DNA from 4 places in the Brevibacillus sp. NRS-1366 genome. Region 3 is predicted to be linked to each of the others. Evidence: riboswitches for the same ligand, from Rfam matches in the RefSeq annotation. Region 3 holds a riboswitch; each other region holds the start of a gene.
The links. A riboswitch is a leader RNA that binds a small molecule or an ion and turns the genes downstream of it on or off. The one in region 3 is predicted to bind cyclic di-AMP.

Region 1: it holds a riboswitch for cyclic di-AMP, as region 3 does, so the genes downstream of both, ACIFQN_RS24835 (ABC transporter ATP-binding protein) here and kdpF (K(+)-transporting ATPase subunit F) in region 3, are expected to answer to the same signal.
Region 2: it holds a riboswitch for cyclic di-AMP, as region 3 does, so the genes downstream of both, ACIFQN_RS33720 (C40 family peptidase) here and kdpF (K(+)-transporting ATPase subunit F) in region 3, are expected to answer to the same signal.
Region 4: it holds a riboswitch for cyclic di-AMP, as region 3 does, so the genes downstream of both, ACIFQN_RS17120 (CAP domain-containing protein) here and kdpF (K(+)-transporting ATPase subunit F) in region 3, are expected to answer to the same signal.

Annotation. Positions count from the first base shown of each region.
Region 1 is NZ_JBITPN010000036.1:99,870-104,479, reverse strand. It holds gene ACIFQN_RS24845 (osmoprotectant ABC transporter substrate-binding protein) at 1-774, opposite strand, end outside; gene ACIFQN_RS24840 (ABC transporter permease) at 790-1,440, opposite strand; partial or broken gene ACIFQN_RS24835 (ABC transporter ATP-binding protein) at 1,519-2,244, opposite strand; cyclic di-AMP (ydaO/yuaA leader) riboswitch at 2,455-2,587, opposite strand; gene ACIFQN_RS24830 (AEC family transporter) at 2,789-3,682, opposite strand; gene ACIFQN_RS24825 (sigma 54-interacting transcriptional regulator) at 3,774-4,019, opposite strand; gene ACIFQN_RS24820 (MurR/RpiR family transcriptional regulator) at 4,095-4,610, shown strand, end outside.
Region 2 is NZ_JBITPN010000061.1:60,483-65,092, reverse strand. It holds gene ACIFQN_RS33745 (sensor histidine kinase) at 1-24, opposite strand, end outside; gene liaF (cell wall-active antibiotics response protein LiaF) at 38-919, opposite strand; gene ACIFQN_RS33735 (class I SAM-dependent methyltransferase) at 934-1,512, opposite strand; gene ACIFQN_RS33730 (PspA/IM30 family protein) at 1,605-2,306, opposite strand; gene ACIFQN_RS33725 (LiaF transmembrane domain-containing protein) at 2,397-2,801, opposite strand; cyclic di-AMP (ydaO/yuaA leader) riboswitch at 3,108-3,245, shown strand; gene ACIFQN_RS33720 (C40 family peptidase) at 3,253-3,780, shown strand; gene ACIFQN_RS33715 (response regulator transcription factor) at 3,999-4,610, shown strand, end outside.
Region 3 is NZ_JBITPN010000020.1:33,622-38,231, forward strand. It holds gene ACIFQN_RS13795 (heavy metal translocating P-type ATPase) at 1-499, shown strand, start outside; gene ACIFQN_RS13800 (copper ion binding protein) at 579-779, shown strand; gene ACIFQN_RS13805 (DUF2294 domain-containing protein) at 848-1,216, opposite strand; cyclic di-AMP (ydaO/yuaA leader) riboswitch at 1,674-1,818, shown strand; gene kdpF (K(+)-transporting ATPase subunit F) at 2,276-2,350, shown strand; gene kdpA (potassium-transporting ATPase subunit KdpA) at 2,381-4,054, shown strand; gene kdpB (potassium-transporting ATPase subunit KdpB) at 4,098-4,610, shown strand, end outside.
Region 4 is NZ_JBITPN010000022.1:106,404-111,013, forward strand. It holds gene ACIFQN_RS17100 (SDR family NAD(P)-dependent oxidoreductase) at 1-505, opposite strand, end outside; gene ACIFQN_RS17105 (TetR-like C-terminal domain-containing protein) at 507-722, shown strand; gene ACIFQN_RS17110 (cold-shock protein) at 857-1,060, opposite strand; gene ACIFQN_RS17115 (rhodanese-like domain-containing protein) at 1,485-1,826, shown strand; cyclic di-AMP (ydaO/yuaA leader) riboswitch at 1,886-2,035, shown strand; gene ACIFQN_RS17120 (CAP domain-containing protein) at 2,043-2,807, shown strand; gene ACIFQN_RS17125 (hypothetical protein) at 2,870-3,046, opposite strand; gene ACIFQN_RS17130 (homoserine dehydrogenase) at 3,165-4,175, opposite strand; gene def (peptide deformylase) at 4,201-4,610, opposite strand, start outside.

The DNA.
Region 1 (4,610 bases), on a different contig from region 3:
AATGACTTCGGTCAGCTCAGGGTACTGTTTTAACGTATCATTGCGAACGACTGGAGAAGCGCCATAAGGCGGGAAGAAGTGCTTATCGTCTTCCAGGGTCACCAGGTTGTACTCTTTCAAGCGTGAATCTGTGGAATAAGCCAGGACAATATCGACATCGCCTTTATCGACGGCCTTGTAGACCAAACCGATATCCATCGGAGTCGTTTTGCCAAATGCAAAGCCATATTCTTTTTTGAAAGCGGGATATCCGTCATTCGTACGCTCGAGCCACGGTGCATCGGAAGCCATATTCATCTCTTTTGCGTGCGCGGCCAGATCGGAGATTTTTTTCAGGTTGTATTTCTCAGCTATATCCTTGCGAACGGTAAAGATGTAGGTATTATCAAATCCATAAGACGGAAACCACATCTGGTCAAACTTTTCGGCAACTCCTTTTTTCACCAGATCAAAAGCTTCCTGCGGGTCCTTGCTAAACTCATTTAGTCCCAAGCTGCTGGTGATATCTGTCCCGACATAGCGAATGGCAGAAATCTGGATATCGTTGTTTTGCATGGCTTTGAGCACTACCGGTGTTCCACCGAGGCCGCCGACCAGCTCGGTCTTTATATCCGAATTCGCCTCGATCAACTGCTTCAGCATGTGTGCGATAATCGTCTGCTCCGAAGTAGCCTGATGCCCGATTTTGACGACGTTACCTCCTCCGCCGCATCCTGCTACGAGTAATGCTGATAGGACAGCCATAACCATGATACTCATCCATCTATATCTCATTCGTGTGCTTCCCCCTCAGTTTGCCCGCTTGCTCTTCAAGCCTCTGGGCGTACATAGTTTCTGAATTTTCTGCGTAATAACATCAGCAATGGTCGCGAGCAAAGCCGTTGCCAACGCTCCTGTCAAAAGCATGCTATCATTTGCAACTCCTAAACCGGTGAAAACGAGATAGCCAAGTCCCCCGCCTCCAATGACAGCGGCAAGTGTAGCCCAGCTAATCGTAAAGATAGTTGCCGTGCGAAATCCGCCCATAATAATCGAAATGGCAAGAGGCAACTCGACTTTAAACAGGATTTGCAGGCTCGTCATGCCCATTCCTCTCGCCGCTTCTTTTAAGGCCGGGTCTACCTCTCGAATGCCTGTGAACGTGTTGCGCAGCATAGGCAATAGAGAATAGAGGAACAAGGCAACAATCGCAGGCAAGACACCAATCCCGAGCAGCGGAATCATGAGTCCCAGGAGCGCGAGACTAGGAATGGTCTGCAATATATTTACAAAGCCGATCACATATTTGTTCAGCTTTTCTGTCCGTGTCAGTATGATGCCTAGTGGAACCGCGATTAAAAAACCTGCAATAACAGCAGTCAAGGAAATGTAGGTATGCTCCCAAATCAAGGACAAGATTTGTTCATGTCTCTCCATTAAAAATTGAAAGAATTCACTCATTCCAACACCCCGCTTTTATGAAATACTCCACCGGGGGAGCGCATTTTTTGGACCTTGCACATGCAGCTCCTGGACTTTTCGCAGCCTCTTGACCCCGATAAAATCAGCTACAAAATCACTGGCAGGACGCTGAAGCAAACGGTTGGGCGTATCCAGCTGAGCGACAGAGCCGTTATTCATGATGCAGATTCGATCAGAAATCTTGATCGCCTCATCCATATCATGCGTCACGAAGACGATCGTTTTCTTGATTGTTCGCTGCAAACGGACAAGCTCATCCTGCAATTGTTCCCTGCTGATCGGGTCAAGTGCGCTGAAGGGTTCATCCATCAAAATAATCGGAGGATCTGCAGCCATCGCCCGAATGACACCCACCCGCTGCTGCTGCCCTCCGCTTAATTCCGCCGGATAGCGGTCCTTGAACACCTTTGGCTCCAGCCCTACCATGTACAGCAGCTCATCTACCTTTTTTTCGTACTGAGCTTTCTCCATTTTTTTGAGTTTTGGGACCAACGCTACATTTTGCCCAATGGTCATATGCGGAAATAACCCAATCTGCTGGATCACATAGCCAATATTGCGGCGCAGCTCCACGGGATCGGCTTTGGAGATATCCGCCCCGTTAACCTCAATCCTTCCAGCAGAGGGTTCAATCAGCCGATTAATCATCTTCATCGTTGTCGTCTTTCCACAACCGCTGGGACCGATTAGAACAAACAGTTCTCCTGCCTCGATCTGAAGATCCATTCCTTTGATAATGGATACATCCCCGATGCTCTTTTCCACGTTGTGAAAGGAAATCATTCGCAACACTCCTTCTTCATTCTTTATTTATGAACAGAAAAAAGTCGACACACCCCTTGCGTCAGAAAGGCCATTTCCGGACACAAGCAAATGAGTCGACTAATCTCGAACATACAAGTATAAGAAAATTAGCTTTATTCCATGCAGACTATTGCCCAAAGTGAGCTACAGTCTTTCGCACGCAAATAAGCGGATGGAAAGAATTTGTATGCAGATTCTGCTTTAGCCGACGAGGTTAGCTGACGGGTAGGATGGCAGGTAGCATCCCTTCTGTATGCACAGAATTAACCCCAAAAATGGTTCCCCCGTTTCCGCCTGAGACGGAACTAGGCCCGGTATGTAATTATTTGGCGATACAACAAGCTTATCATTTACTTAGCACAACAACAATTTTGAAAATTCGTGATATGAACCGTTCTCATGTGGTCAGAGCCAGTTTACCGTAATAACTGGTCCTATTCGTATGAATCCTTCCACATCCTGCCTTATGCTGGCAATTAGGTCCCCGATGATCCCTGTTTTATGTTCCCTTCTGACCTACCAGCTAGTGCAAAAGGTTTAGCAAAAATGTTAATGTCCCGACACTGATTACCGTCGTGACCAAGACACTGCTGGAGACAAATTGCGGCCGCATATTAAACTGAATCGCGTAAATCGCGGTCGTCGCGGCAGATGGCATCGCAGCCAAAATCACGATAACCTTTTGCAAAAGTGGATCAATCGGGAAGAACAAACAAATCAAATAGGCCAGCACAGGAGAAGCGACTAATCGGATTACACTCGCTGCGCTAAGGCCCTGCCACTCAAATGTACTCGCCGATACATTCGCCAGCTGCATACCGAGAATGAGCATAATGACAGGGATTGCCGCCTGTGCTACGAGGTCAATCGCCTGATAGTAGCTATCCGGGATGACCACATTCCATTGTTGGAGCAAAACTGCAAGCACGACAGCATAGTTGGACGGCTGCTTGAAAATAGCCTTGAATGCCGTACCGACCCCGCCGCCGCCTCTAGAGGCAAAATAAACGCCGAACACGCCCATGATGATGGAATGAAGCACCATGATCTGTACGGCATACGTAAACCCCGCATCGCCATAAGCAAAAAGAATGATCGGTGTCCCGTAATTCCCGCTGTTCATGAATGCCGTCGACAGCATCAGTGCGCTTTCCTGCTGCTTGTCATAGTGAAACCAGCGCGCTGTCAATAGTGTGATGAGGATCAGCGCACCTAACAGGAGCATCGAAATAATGACAATGTAAAATAATTGCAAATCGAGCTGTGTTTTATAAAACGTGCGAAAAACAAGTGCAGTCGTCAAAATGTAGATCGCCAGCGTAGAGATCGGCATGAGATCCAGCTTGAAAATGCGCTGTAAAATATAGCCGCTAAGAAAAATCAGCAAGACAGGAAAAATGACTTCTAGAAAAATCATAATGAATACCTACTTCCCTAAACATTCACTACCATGAATAGTATAGCAGAGGTACCCAGAAAAATGCGGAATTATCACACTACTGCCTATATTATCCGCCTTGCCTTCGATTCTTTCTTGGCACGCAAAAAATTGATTTGTCAGGCGGAATACGACAGGACTGAGCAGAAGAAGGGGTAACACCACCGACACGCTCCACCTCCCTGTATTCAAGCGTCCACAAAAGCTTTTGCAGCAAATGCAGCGTCAGGTCTCCGATCTCATCCAAGAAGATCGTTCCATTATGGCCCTCTCGAACTACTCGCTGGGAACTTAAAAACCGTTTTAAAAATTTCAGTTGATATGGAGTTAAAATTTTTTTAATATATATTAAATGAAGTATAAAATTCTATTAGAGGAAAGGAGGATGTCTATGATAACTAAGACATTTCAACACTTAATCAAGGAGAAATATCCAGATCTTTCTCCCGGACAAAAGAAGGTTGCAGAATTTTTAGTAACTTCCCTGGAGCAGAGCTCGCTTTATACGATTTCTCAGATTTCGCGTGAAGTCGGTGTCAGTGAAACAACTGTCATTCGTTTGGCCTATGCGCTGGGTTTAAACAGTTTTTCTGAGATGCAAAAAATGATTAGAGAAGAGATGCTTAGCTACAAATACCATTCTTCTCAATCGATTTCCATTTCTGAGAGGGAAGAAGTAAAGGATACCAATATATTTGCTCATTCTATCCAACACGAAAAAAGAATGTTGGATTATTTAGTTAACCAAGTAAGAGAAGAGGATATCTGGAAAACAGCAGAGCTATTGATAAAAGCTGACCGAGTCTTTGTTGGAGGCTTTCGTGAATCATATACTGCCGCTTACTGGCTATACTACACTTTAAATCAGCTTCGTGATCATGTCTTCGGTTCATCCCCGACCGGATAC
Region 2 (4,610 bases), on a different contig from region 3:
ACTTGCTAAACGCTGTCGACGCATCCGCCAGTACCTCCTAGATGTACTTGACTTTTATATCGCCGACTAGCAGCGAGATATGCAAATTTACTTTATGCACCGCCTGATCGTAATGATCAGAACGAATCATCAAACTACGATTGACCCCTCCCTGACGGTGACTGAAAATCTCCAAATCACCGATCGTGAGCTCGGCTGAAACGAGTACAGGAAGATCCACAGGGACGTAGATCGTAACGTCGCCGATCCAACCCTCTACCACGAGAAGCGCCTCTTCCTTCATCAGCATGGCGCGCGACAAGTCGATAACGACATCACCGATTCCATGCCAGACATGAAGCTGGCTCAGCTCGAATCTGCCAGAAGTCAGGTGAAAATCCCCGATCAGCGAACTGCGGGAATCTTTGGGCAACATGCGGTCCCGATTAGCGGAAGATGCTCCTTCCTCCGATGACCTCGTCGTACCAGGTGGCCTCCACTTGTTCCAGTTGTTGTCGGCCCTAGGTCCAGGCTCCCCGCCATTATTCGACTCTAAATCTGGCTGGTACCCGGGGTCATCCTGATTGGGCTCTTTGGGCAACGTTATCTTACCAATCCGCGAAGCTTTTTCCCCTTTTCTTCCCCGGATCAAACGGAAGCCGAAGTAGATAAACACCAGAGGCACCGCTAATTGGAACAAATCATCGATTCCGATGCCAAACCACATTTCAAGCGCGATGATCGTTCCCAGGCTTATTAAAATGCCGCCGCCGATCCGCTTGCTCTGACTCCAGAGGCGAACGCCAAAGTAGACCAAGAGCATCGGCCACAGATCGAACAGACCGAACTTGATAAGACCCATGCCATTTAACAAAAGGCCAATCCCAGTCAAAATGATCAGGACACCAGCCAACATTTTATGCAAGCGGGACAATTTCACGGAAGTCTCCTCTCTTACGCCCCATGCCGATCGTTTTCACTCTGACCGTTACGACATGTATAAATGAATGCAGGTGGAATGTTCAGAGGGGTAAAGCTAGTCTCAACCCAGGAAAAACGCGCCTGCAGCTCAGCTTGGAGTTGTAGCGAATATTGAAATGTAATGAACAGCCCGCCTGGTTTCAGCACGGATTGTACTTCATTTAAAATGTCTGTCCGTAGCTCTTGCGGGAAGTTCGCAAAAGGAAGTCCAGATATGATCACATCTGCCCGTTTGAGATTTAGCTCCTCCAAGTATTCTCTCAGTCTCGTTGCTTCCTCCCTGATCGGTATATCGGGAAATCGGGAATGCAGCATCGTCCGAAACTGAGAATCGCGCTCCACAAGCACGTAGTGGGTATCGGGACGTATGTTTTGATAGATCGCGTGAGTAAAAGCACCCGTGCCAGGACCCAGCTCCAGAATCACGTCAGTTGAATCCCAATTGATGCCGCCGAGCATGCGTGCGCTTAAAAAACGTGAGCTGGGAATAACGCTGCCGACGCGTCCAGGTTCAGCGATAAACCGTCGCAAAAAGACCAAGAAGTCTACCAAGAATTGTACCTCCTAGGGGAAAAGCAGCCTGATATCCAGGCTGCCTAATTGCCACACTCTATTCTACACCCAGTCCCCTAGTTCCTGTCCAATTAGGATTGCTCAGGTTTCTGGACCGGTGTTTTTTTCTCTTGCAAGGATGCTTTGATATTGGCGAGTTCCATATCCAAATCGTCTTTTTCCAGCTCTGACAAAGCGTTCTCCCAGCCATGTCCCACATTGGATCCTCGCCATTGTCCACTCATTTGCGCTTCTGCTTCCATGCGCATTACTTTTTCTTCCATTCGTGCAAAACCACGACCTGCTGTCTGGTTGCCAATTCCGACAACCGCGTGATTCACCTGTTTTTGCGTACGGGCTACCTGGGCACGTGCCATCAACGTGAACTTTTTCGCACGCATTTTATAGAACTCTTCTTTCAGCTCAGCAAGCTTTTCCCGCATTTGAGCGGCAGCCTCAGAAGCCGACAAGTAGAGGGTTTCGTATTCTGCTGCACGTCCTTCATACTGCTTTTTGTCTGCCAGAGCGCGGCGAGCAAGCTCGTCTTCTCCCTCAGTCAAAGCCAGCTTAACCTGACGATCCCGTTTTTCGATGAGAGCGTTGGCCTCATCCAATTGCTGGCGGAATTTCTTTTCCAAAGCAACTTGACGCGCTACGGCCACTTCCACCTGTCCGATTTCAACTTCCATGTCACGCATGTATTGGTTCAGCATAACTACCGGGTCTTCCATCGAATCCAAGGCATCATTCACCGAAGCTACTGTCAAGTCACGCAAACGTCTAAAGATACTCATTTTTATTTCCTCCTCATCATATCACATCGTTTAGTTTCATCCAAAAGCTCATTCGACAAAGATCTTTTCAGTGCATGTTCAAAAAGTTCTTTACGGCTGGCGTCTAGTCACACTTTTTTCCCAGTCATCTAGCGAGTCTTCCTTTAAAATTCCTTTTGCCCACTGGCGCTCCCAAGCTTTGGGTGCTTCTTTTGGTTCAGGCTGGGGACGTAAGAGGCGATATCCTAAATAGATCACCCCGATGGCTAGAATGCTGTGAAACAACAGATGTAGTTTCCCAAACAGCATTAGTAGCCCGAACAGGAAGACGAGTACTCCCCAAAAGCGGGACCCCGAGCTACCCATTACCTTGCGAGCCCCATACAGCATGATTACTACGGGAATCAACACGCCAATCAAATCACCGCTATCGATTCCCAACTGGTCCAAGAGAACAAGGCCGCCAATCAGCAGCAGAACCAGCCCGAGCAGTATCTTTCCAGACCGTTCGCTCATCTTTTGCTTACCTCCAATCGCCATTTATGTGGTGCAGGTCGACCTTATGGCTTTATTGTATCCCCAAGCGTAGGCTCCCCATAACGGGCGAGCGGTTGGTTTTTCCCTCCGTCCTTGGACGGAGAACGTTTCCTGCCCAAATCGGACGAGCTGATGGGGCGGACTATGCCGAATGAGAGCTTACATTTCCCAGCCAAAACGTTACGCCATCAGACAAAATATTGTGGCGGAATTGTGAACAAACCATCGAAAAAGAGGAAATATTGGACAACCGTAGAATCTCTGTTGAGTATGCGTGTAAAAAAACATCGAAAATAGCCGAGTTCCGCCTGGCGGAAACGGGGGAACCATGTTTTTGGGGTGAATGGCTGTGTATCACGGCAGTCTAGGGAGTCCTTTCGACCGAACCCTTCAGCTAACCTCGTAGGCTCAATGAGAGGAGCAGTTTCTTTTGCGCAAGTTGGTAGTATCTTTATTTATGGCTGGATTGCTGGCGATGGGGGCCGGCGCTGCACAAGCTGCAGAGAGTACATCCCTAACTGATGTAGTTAGCGATCTGTACGGTGTCCCTTACAAATCGTCGGGCATGTCCAAAAAGGGCTTTGACTGCTCCGGTTTCACACGCTACGTATTTGATGCGTTAGGTGTAGAGCTGCCGCACAATTCTGCTGCTCAATATGAAGTGGGAGAGACAGTTGCCAAGAAAGATCTTCAACCAGGCGATCTTGTCTTCTTCAACACAAATGGGCGCAGCATTTCACACGTAGGCATCTACATCGGGAACGGCACATTCGTGCACTCGGAAACTGGTCGTGGAGTCGTCAACACCAAGTTGAACGATCCCTACTACTGGAGCAAGCGTTATGTTGGTGCCAAGCGCGTCAGCACACCTGTTCTAGAAGCAAAGGCTGAAGCTCCGAAAAAGGAAAAAGCGGTGCAAGCTGCATCGTTGCCGGAAGATCAAGCAACTCAAAAGTAGTTCGGCAAAAAAATAAGAGCCAGGGACTTCGCGTCTCTGGCTTTTTCTGACGAAATTTAGTACCTGGTGTCAAGAGGTGACCTTACTTATAAGTATATGCTGATGAATCGGGGTATACTTGCCTTCTTCCGGTCAAAGCATGTTATGATAGACAAGGGTAAATCGTAATTTACTTATTACTTACTTCCTTATTAATAGAAGTAACTGGGGGTATACCGGTGAAGGATCACATCTTAATTGTTGATGACAATCTGGAGATTATTGAACTGCTTGAAGATATATTGGAAAACGAAGGCTTTCAGGTGTCCTCTGCCGAGAATGGCGAAGATGCGCTCAAACTATTAAACCAGGGTCATCGTCCGAATCTGATCTTGCTCGATATCATGATGCCCAATATGAGCGGCTACGAGCTTTGTTCGCAAATTCGCCGGGAGTGGGATTTGCCGATCCTGTTTCTTTCCGCGAAAGGAAAAGCGGTGGACAAGGTCGTCGGCTTTGAAATCGGGGCAGATGATTACATTACCAAGCCATTTGACACAGAAGAGCTGCTTGCCCGTATCCGTGCCCATTTGCGCCGCTACGAGCGCATTCGCAAGCATACGGAGGAGGCGCCGGATAAGGAATCGGCCAACTCGCCGATTACGGTACTGAAATTCAAGGATCTCGAAATTCATAAAGAAACCTATTCCGTCTATGTCAGCAATGAAAAGATCGAGCTGTCTACCAAGGAATTTCAATTGCTTACGTTTTTAGCGGAAAATGCCGGTATCGTGTTTACGCGCGAGCAAATCTACGATCGGGTCTGGGGCTATGGCTACGGCTCTCTCAAT
Region 3 (4,610 bases):
GCGAATGAAGGCAATGGGATTGACGGTCATCATGATGACGGGTGACAATCGCCAAACTGCTGAAGCGATTGCGCGAGAGGCAGGAATCGATCACGTAATCGCCGAAGTCCTGCCCGAGGGCAAGGCAGCAGAAGTGAAAAAACTGCAGGCACAAGGCAAAAAGGTAGCTATGGTGGGAGACGGTATCAATGATGCTCCGGCCCTTGCCACTGCAGATATCGGTATGGCGATAGGCACAGGTACAGATGTGGCAATGGAGGCGGCAGATATTACGCTGATGCGTGGCGAGCTTACGAGTGTCGCCGACGCGATCGAAATGAGCAAGCGGACTATTCGCAACATCAAGCAAAATCTTTTCTGGGCATTTGCCTACAATACATTGGGCATTCCCTTTGCTGCACTAGGATTTCTGGCGCCTTGGCTCGCCGGAGCAGCTATGGCATTCAGTTCCGTATCTGTCGTGCTCAATGCGCTAAGACTACAACGGGTGAAGCTGTAAACTCCAGCAGCCTGGTCAAAAAAGCAACAAGCGGCTTGTCCGCATTTCTATACACATAGACGCAAAGGAGAGATTGAGAATGAAAAACATCACATTGAACGTAGAGGGAATGTCTTGCAATCATTGCGTAAACACCGTTGAAAAAACACTGAAAGAGCTGGGAGCAGAAGGCAAAGTAAACCTGGCAGCCAAAACGGTAGAAGTTGCTTACGACGAAAACGGTGTTACTCTGGAAGCGATCAAGGAAGCGATCGAAGAACAAGGCTACGACGTCGTCTAAAACGGATCATAAAGCTGAAGAAGCTCCTACCCGAAACACCGATCGGGCAGGAGCTTTTTTAAAATAGATTACGCTAGCAATTTCTCCAAATCTTTGTCCAGTACATAAACCTCGATCCTCTCGCCCATTTTTGTACTGATATCGCTATGACTGGACAGGACCTTGCATCCGGTCAGCTTTTCTACGATTTCTTCGGATTCCTCGCTATACATTTCACGCAGTACCTCGCGCATCTCTTTTACGATCCGACGTCCTTTATCGTGACTGGACAGGTGTTTTTCTTCTACGGTGAGGACGCCCTTGAAGCGCACAATCACCATATCACCGACAATGTATGTCTTGGACTCCTGCGGTCCACGCCCAATCAAATCACGTTGGAATTTGATAAAAGCTTCGCTAATTTCTGCTTCAAGCTTTTTTTTGTTAGAGATGGGCAACCGTAATTCCTCCCATGAATCATTTCCTTGTACGATCGGGCGCGACGAGGGTCCTGCCTGCGCCAAAAAGACTTGTCTGGCTTGCTAAACTTTCCGGAACGCATAACAAAGTGCTTCAGCGTCCGCATCCAGTATTACTTCGGTAAAACCTTCCGCTAAAACACGGTCGCTTCTCCTTGAGGAGGCCTCGATAGAGGTTTTTTTATATTGCTTTATCTTACTTAGCAGCTGGCGAGACTGTCAACAAGGATGGCGCGAAGTGATTTTTCACTTGAGACAATCAACCGGCTTCCAAATGAAAACGCGAGAGAATCCATGAAATATCGTGAGCGGATGAGGCCTGACGGGGTTAAATCGCTTACATCAATAAAGAATGAACAAATCGTGCAAAAAAGCCAGAAACAGAACATTAACAACGGATTATGCCGGACGTATAATGAGACTCGTAACCAACAATTGCAGATCTTGGCCTAATCCCGAGGCACTCGGGAACGGAGGACCCAATTACGTAGGGGTTAATTCCACGAATTTGTGGAAGGGATGAGAAACTCTTTCGCCATCCTACCCGTCAGCTAACTTCGTAGGCTAAAGCGAGGGAGGTCTAAAGACCGCCTATTTGAGGAGGCCTTTTTTGTTATCTGATTTAGATGGCAAGAGGTTTTACTCGAAATATTTTGCAGGTCTTTTCGTTATGCCCAAAAAAGAATAAGCTGTTTTCGCGAAAAAGGAAACGGGAGACAAAACGCAAAGAGGGCAACATCATTGTCGGCTGGGCGTTAGGTAGACCAATGAGTACTTTTTCTCCGATAAACGATCGTTTTGCCGCTGGATGTGGGCGAGTTTCTTCGTCTATGCCATCTTATGCCGGTCATCTGTGACGATCTACGGGGAATGGGTAAGCATTGGTCTATTTTTATTTCGGGTAGGCCAAACAGGAAAAGGAGGTATAACAATGGATGTCGTTTCCATACTGCTCTTGGCCCTTTCATTCGGGGTATTTTTTGCACTCATCAAATTTTGTGATGCTGTAGTAAATGAACAGGGAGGGAAAGAAAAATGATGGTGCTCCTGATTATCGTGGCTGGTCTTGCACTGTATTTGTGCCATGCACTGATCTACCCGGAAAAATACTAACGATTCATATTGAGGTTAGGAGGAGCTGTCGTGGATTTTTTACAAATGGCGTTGGTTTTGGTGGTACTGCTGATTCTGGCGATACCGATGGGACGATATCTGGCTCGTGCGTTTTCACTGGATGCGACGAGTCTGGACTCTCTATTTGGCTGGCTGGAAAAGGGGATTTACAAGCTTTCCGGGATTCGCATGGCAGACATGACCTGGAAGCAATACGCGGTAGCTGTTCTGATGAGCAATATGGCCATGGTTGCAGTCGCTTATGTGTTGCTTCGCCTGCAGGGAGTGCTGCCTGGCAATCCAAGCGGGATCGCTGCGATGGACCCTCTGCTGTCGTTCAACACGGCAGTGAGTTTTGTGACGAATACCAATCTTCAGCATTATAGCGGCGAGAGCGGACTGTCTTACCTTTCGCAAATGATAGTGATTATTTACCTGATGTTTACGACGCCTGCTACTGGGATCGCTGTTGTCATGGCTTTCATGCGCGGGCTGACAGGTCAACGCAGCATCGGCAACTTTTATGTCGACCTGGTCCGGGCGCATACGCGGGTACTGCTACCTTTGGCTATTGTGATGACGCTGCTGCTCGTAGCACAGGGCGTACCGCAAACGATGGAGCCGACAGCGACTGCGACAACGATTAGCGGTGCAGAGCAGCAGATCGCTCGCGGCCCTGTCGCCTCCCTCGTAGCTATCAAGCATTTGGGGACAAACGGCGGCGGATTCTTCGGGGTGAATTCATCCCATCCGTTTGAAAATCCAACACCGTGGACCAACGTGCTGGAGATCCTTTCGATGTTTCTCATACCAGCGTCGCTGCCTCTAGCTTTTGGGCATATGGCAAAAAGCAATAGACAAGGGTGGATCATCTTTGGCGCGATGGGAGCGATGTTCCTGGTCTTTCTGGCTACGGCCTACACCAATGAGATCAATGGGAATCCAGCTTTGCAGCGGGCAGGATTGTCCCAAGTGATGGGCAGCATGGAAGGCAAGGAAGTACGTTTTGGCATTGCCCAAAGTGCCCTGTTTACCGCAGTCACGACAGCAGCAACGACCGGGACCGTCAACAATATGCACGATACACTGACGCCACTTGGTGGATTGGTGCCTTTGGGTGAAATGATGCTCAACTGCGTATTTGGGGGAGACGGGGTAGGTACCGTCAACATCCTGATGTACGCCATCCTGGCTGTCTTTATCGCCGGGCTGATGGTAGGGCGAACACCTGAATTTTTGGGACGCAAGATCGAGGGTAAAGAGATGAAGCTGATTGCGATCACGATTCTCGCTCATCCATTGATTATTTTGGCTCCTACCGCGATTGCAATGGCGACAGATATGGGAACGGCAGGCATCAGCAACCCCGGGTTTCACGGCATTTCTCAGGTGCTGTATGAATTCACCTCTTCGGCAGCCAACAACGGCTCTGGTTTTGAAGGATTGAGGGATAACACGCCTTTCTGGAATATTTCCACAGGTCTGGTCATGCTGTTCGGTCGTTATGTCTCGATTATAGCGATGCTGGCAGTGGCGGGATCACTGCTCGTCAAAGTGCCGGTGCCGGAGACGATGGGGACGCTGCGTACGGATAACCATGTATTCTTGGTGATTTTGATTGCCACTGTGGTGATCGTAGGGGCCCTGACCTTTTTACCTGTGCTTGCATTAGGTCCTGTCGCTGAGTGGCTGACCCTGCGATAACGGCTGCTTATCTCGCGAAACTAGAGGCAAAGGAGATATTTCGATGAGTAGAACGCGCACAGTAGCGCTTCCAAAAGATTTATACCGACAGGCGTTTGTTGCGTCTTTCAAAAAACTGGACCCACGAGTAATGATGAAAAACCCGGTCATGTTTGTGGTAGAGGTAGGGTTTGTCATTACACTCCTCCTCACGCTTCTCCCTAATCTGTTCGGAGGGGTATCAGACCCTGTTAATAACGGTGTCGTCAGTCTGATTCTGTTCGTGACGATTTTGTTTGCCAACTTCGCTGAGGCATTGGCGGAGGGGCGAGGTAAGGCACAGGCGGCAAGCCTCAAGAAAACCAAACAAGATACAAAAGCGCGCAGGGCTATGAAAGACGGCTCATTCCAAATGGTCAGCTCGACACAGCTGCGAAAAGGCGATCTGGTCCTTGTAGAAACGGGCGAGATCATCCCTAGCGACGGAGAAATTGTCTGGGGAGTCGCTTCTGTCGACGAGTCTGCGATTACAGGGGAATCTGCCCCTGTGATCAAGGAAGCGGGTGGAGACTTCAGC
Region 4 (4,610 bases), on a different contig from region 3:
GAGCGCGCAAAGCCCCTTTCGAAGCAGTATATGCATTCGTATAGTTTAAAGCCACCAGACCAGCAATAGAAGAAATATGAATGATCGAGCCGCCACCTACTTTTTTCATTTCAGGTACCACATATTTCATTCCCATGATACAACCAGTCAAGTTGATGTTCAGTACTTTGTTCCAATGGTCCACATCGAACTGCTCCAATTTCTTGTCTGTGCTTACTCCTGCATTATTAACCAATACATCTATTTTACCAAAAGCATGAACCGCTTTTTTAACAACATTTTGCCAGTCCGTTTCAGAAGCAACATCATGTTTGACAGTTATAGCCTTGCCGCCAGCATTCGTAATTTCCGAAACAACCTCTTGCAGCTTTGTTTCTTGCATATCAGTGGCTACCACACTCGCGCCTTCCTGCGCAAACATTTTTGCCTCAGCAGCTCCTTGTCCCATCGCTGCTCCGGTAATAATGACCACTTTTCCCCACTTTATTACGAAGTTACAGGACATCTTGAGTGAATTTGTTCAAAATGGATTGTCTAACGTATTAGCAAACGATCATCAGCTGACCGTCCCCAAAGAAATAGTCATCCGCTATACCACATCAGCTTTTTTGGGTGTATTGATCTGGTGGCTGGAAAACGACATGAACTATTCACCCAAATACATGGCCAGCAACTTACTTCTGATCGCAACCAAAGGGCCTTATGTAAACAATCCATTTTAACTAAGTCACCATCAATAAAAAGAAAAAACCAACTAAAGCTTTGTCAAACAAAGCCTTGGTTGGTTTTGGTAAGCATTTATTTGTTATAAGTAAAAAAACTGCCCGTTAACGAACAGTTTTTTTTAAAAGGAGACTTACAGTTTTACTACGTTCTCAGCTTGTGGGCCACGGTTGCCTTGAACGATGTTGAATTGAACGCGTTGACCTTCATCCAAAGTTTTGAAACCGTCGCCTTGGATTGCGCTGAAGTGTACGAATACATCGTCTCCACCTTCTACTTGAATGAAACCGAAACCTTTTTCTGCGTTAAACCATTTTACTGTTCCGTTCGTTTGCATTTAAAAAAACCTCCAAAAAGTCAATTTGAATATGCTAGTCATATTTACCGAAGCAAATAAAGCTCACATATCATGAAGAAATACCCCTTAGTGGTGAAGCGATATTCCTTCATAATATGTGAAAAATACCTACTCCCATAATATGCGATTGTCGTAAGACGGAACTGCAATGTTATAGCTTTTTGAAAACCTAAAACAACGAAAGCCCTTCCTCTCTTCCATCCTTGCGGCTCCGATGACCGCGCCAGTGTGAATCGGGGATTCAAAAACGTAATCCATGAGCATACACCTCGATGAATTTAGGGCTCGATTTTTTCAAGTAGCAACTTTATTCTACCATGGTTGTCCAATTAAATCAATATCTGTCTACCCTCCGGAAGCTATCGTACGTCTGGTACAATAGGTGTAGGAGGGATTAAAATTGATGACCGAAACGCTCAATTGTAAAGCATTAAAACAGATGTTAGACAACGACTTTCCCCTAATTTTACTAGATGTTCGTGACAACGACAAGTTCCTGATGGGCAGTATTCACAGTGAAAAAGCGCCTACTAAGAATGTCCCCTATCTTTCTATGAAGGAACAGGACTATCTATTTGATGAGGAAACTGCAAGACAATTGGAAAATGTGCAGATTGTAACGATTTGCACAACTGGAAACAAAGCACAAAAGGCTGCCGCTCTGCTACGGGAAAAAGGGTATAAAGCCACGGCGCTACTGGGCGGAGTCACTGCCTGGAACGAAGATAGCAGCAGCAAAGTATAACGAGCTACCAAATATTACTCCTTTATTTCGGGTGGGATAGTCTGATATTCTGGGTCATGCCAAATAAAACGCCGAAACTTCCAGTCGCATGGAAGTGCGGGGGACTTTTTTTGCGGATACATCCGCATGGGGTGAATCGCCATTGGCGACGGGTTGTTTCCTCAATCCGAATCCGACAACTAACCTCGTAGGCCAAAAAAAGGAGACGATGTGAAGATGAAACGCATTGGTACCATTACTATGGCCATGACTCTAGGATTGGGCTTGGCCCTAACAGGCTTTTCCACCTCTGCTTCTGCTGCTTCTACGAATTGCCCGGTTCAATCGAACTTTCAATATCAAATGATTCCTTTTATGCAGCAGATGCAAATGCAAAAACAACCATATCAAGCTTCTATGCCGCTGTTTTCGCAATTTGCTGGTCAACAAAAACAGCAATTGAATCCGATTAATTGCGTACAGTTCGCACCGAAGCAAGCTTTTGCCCAACCTGTTCAACAAGCGCCTGTTCAACAAGCACCTGTTCAACAAGCACCCACTAAGGCACAAGCACCTGTAAATAACCAGGCGCAACCAGCACCGGCACCTGCTGAGCAAAACACTCAGGCAAAAGCATCTGATTTTGCTAAACAAGTAGCGGATCTGGTGAATCAAGAACGTGCAAAAGCGGGTCTCAAGCCAGTTCAAATGGACGCTGCATTGTCCAAAGTAGCACTTGCCAAAGCTGCCGATATGTCGAACAATAACTATTTTGACCATACGAGCCCTACCTACGGTTCTCCGTTTGACATGATGAAGCAGTTTGGAATCTCCTTTATGACTGCAGGTGAAAACATCGCAATGGGCCAACGCAGCCCAGAAGAAGTTATGAACCAGTGGATGAATAGTGAAGGCCACCGCCAAAACATTATGAATCCTGCATTCACAAAAATCGGAGTCGGTATCACAAACGGCTACTGGGTACAAGAGTTTATCGGGTAAAACAAAAATGACGAAAGCCGAGCTTCTCTATCATAGAGAGCCCGGCTTTCTTTTTGTTTCCATTACTTTTGTTGTGCTTTGGAAGCCTCATTTTTCTGTGGAGTGCAGCAGCTTGACTGCGGTGTGCAGCAATCATCCTGTTCATCCAGGAGTGCTACCTCTTCCTGACCCACTTCTTGTTTGGTAGGGTAAGCAGATACCTGCTGCATCTCAGCGTTGAAATCAGAATGCTTATTCATTCCGTTCGGCCTCCTCGCACTCGTTTTAACCTTTGTTGCCTTTTTAGTATGGGCGAAAGCAAAACACACATCCACGAAAAACGATGGAAGCTGATCCGAAACGCTCATGAATGAAGCCTTATTTGCAAATAATATGCTCAAAGTCTTTGAGTGCAGCGGCTGCGGCTGCAACCGGGTCTGATTTTCCTCCAATAACCAATAAATCTCCCATTACATCTGTTTCGACGCGGATGGCTTTGGTCGATCCCTTGACATTTGCAAAAGGATGGGAGGAACCTACTGCTTGCAAGATGACCGATGCAACGATTTCATCGCCAATCTTGCGAATGCTTCCAATCAGTTTCGGAATCTTGCCTTCTTTTTTCCACGTACTTATTTGTTCCAAAGTCACATCTTTGACGCTCATCCTCGGGATATCTGTCAATTGCAATTGGGCCCCAAACGCTGCATTAGCGAGAATGGTCACTTTGCATGCCGTATCCCAACCATCTATATCATAGGAAGGATCGGGCTCGGCAATCCCCATTTGCTGCGCCATTTTTATAGCTTCTTCTTGGGAAATCCCTTGCTCTATCATGCTGGTTAGAACAAAATTCGTTGTGCCTGTAAAAATACCCTCGACCGCTTTTATTTCGCACCCTGCCAGGTTGTAGTTTATTAAATCAATGGTAGGTAGGGCAGCAGCCGTAGCTCCACTGATTTTGAGTGACACACCCTGTTTTTTAGCAAGTGCAGATAAGCCTGCATAATCAACGACCAATGCTCCTTTGGATATCGTAATGGCATGCATTCTTTTTTCCAAAGCCTGCTGTATGTAGAGAAGTCCTGGTCCCCCTGTCTGTATGTCAGTAGGACCTGCTTCAATCAGAACATCGGCTTCACATGAGGCAAGAAAGGCTGGGCCATCAAACCATATGTCCTTTTCTTGCTTTTTCTGACAAAATGCTTGCCATTGATCTTCCACCAATCCTTCAGGATGATAACAACCAGAGGTCGACCGAGTAAAACCTACGAGTCTGACGTCTGCCTGATACTTTTCCCGATAATCATTTTGTCGTTGTTCGATGAGACGTGCAACTTGCCTACCTACAGTCCCAAAACCAGTAATCACAATGTTCCATCTTTTCATCTATTTCACCCCGATGCAAGCCCGCCTAGCGAACTACTCTCCTGCGATGTAGCAGAATTGGATTCGCGTCTTGCGGTTTCAGTTTTTTCCCCGATTTTGCTGAATAAAGCTCATCAACATAATCAATAAATAAAATGCCCTCTAAATGATCTAGCTCGTGCTGAATGCAGCGTGCTAGTAAATCATCAGCCTCGATGGTGACAGTTTCCCCCATGCGGTTTAACGTTTCCACCTTTACATACGCTGCCCGCCTCACCATACCTACTACACCTGGAATGGAAAGGCACGCTTCGGGACCCACCTGTTCTCCTGACTTTTCCACGATCTGTGGATTGATCAGCTCGATCAGGCCGCTTCCACAATCCATCACAATCAATCGTTTGGGAATGCCAATCTGAATGGCTGACAATCCAGCCCGACCTTTATCCGCATAAA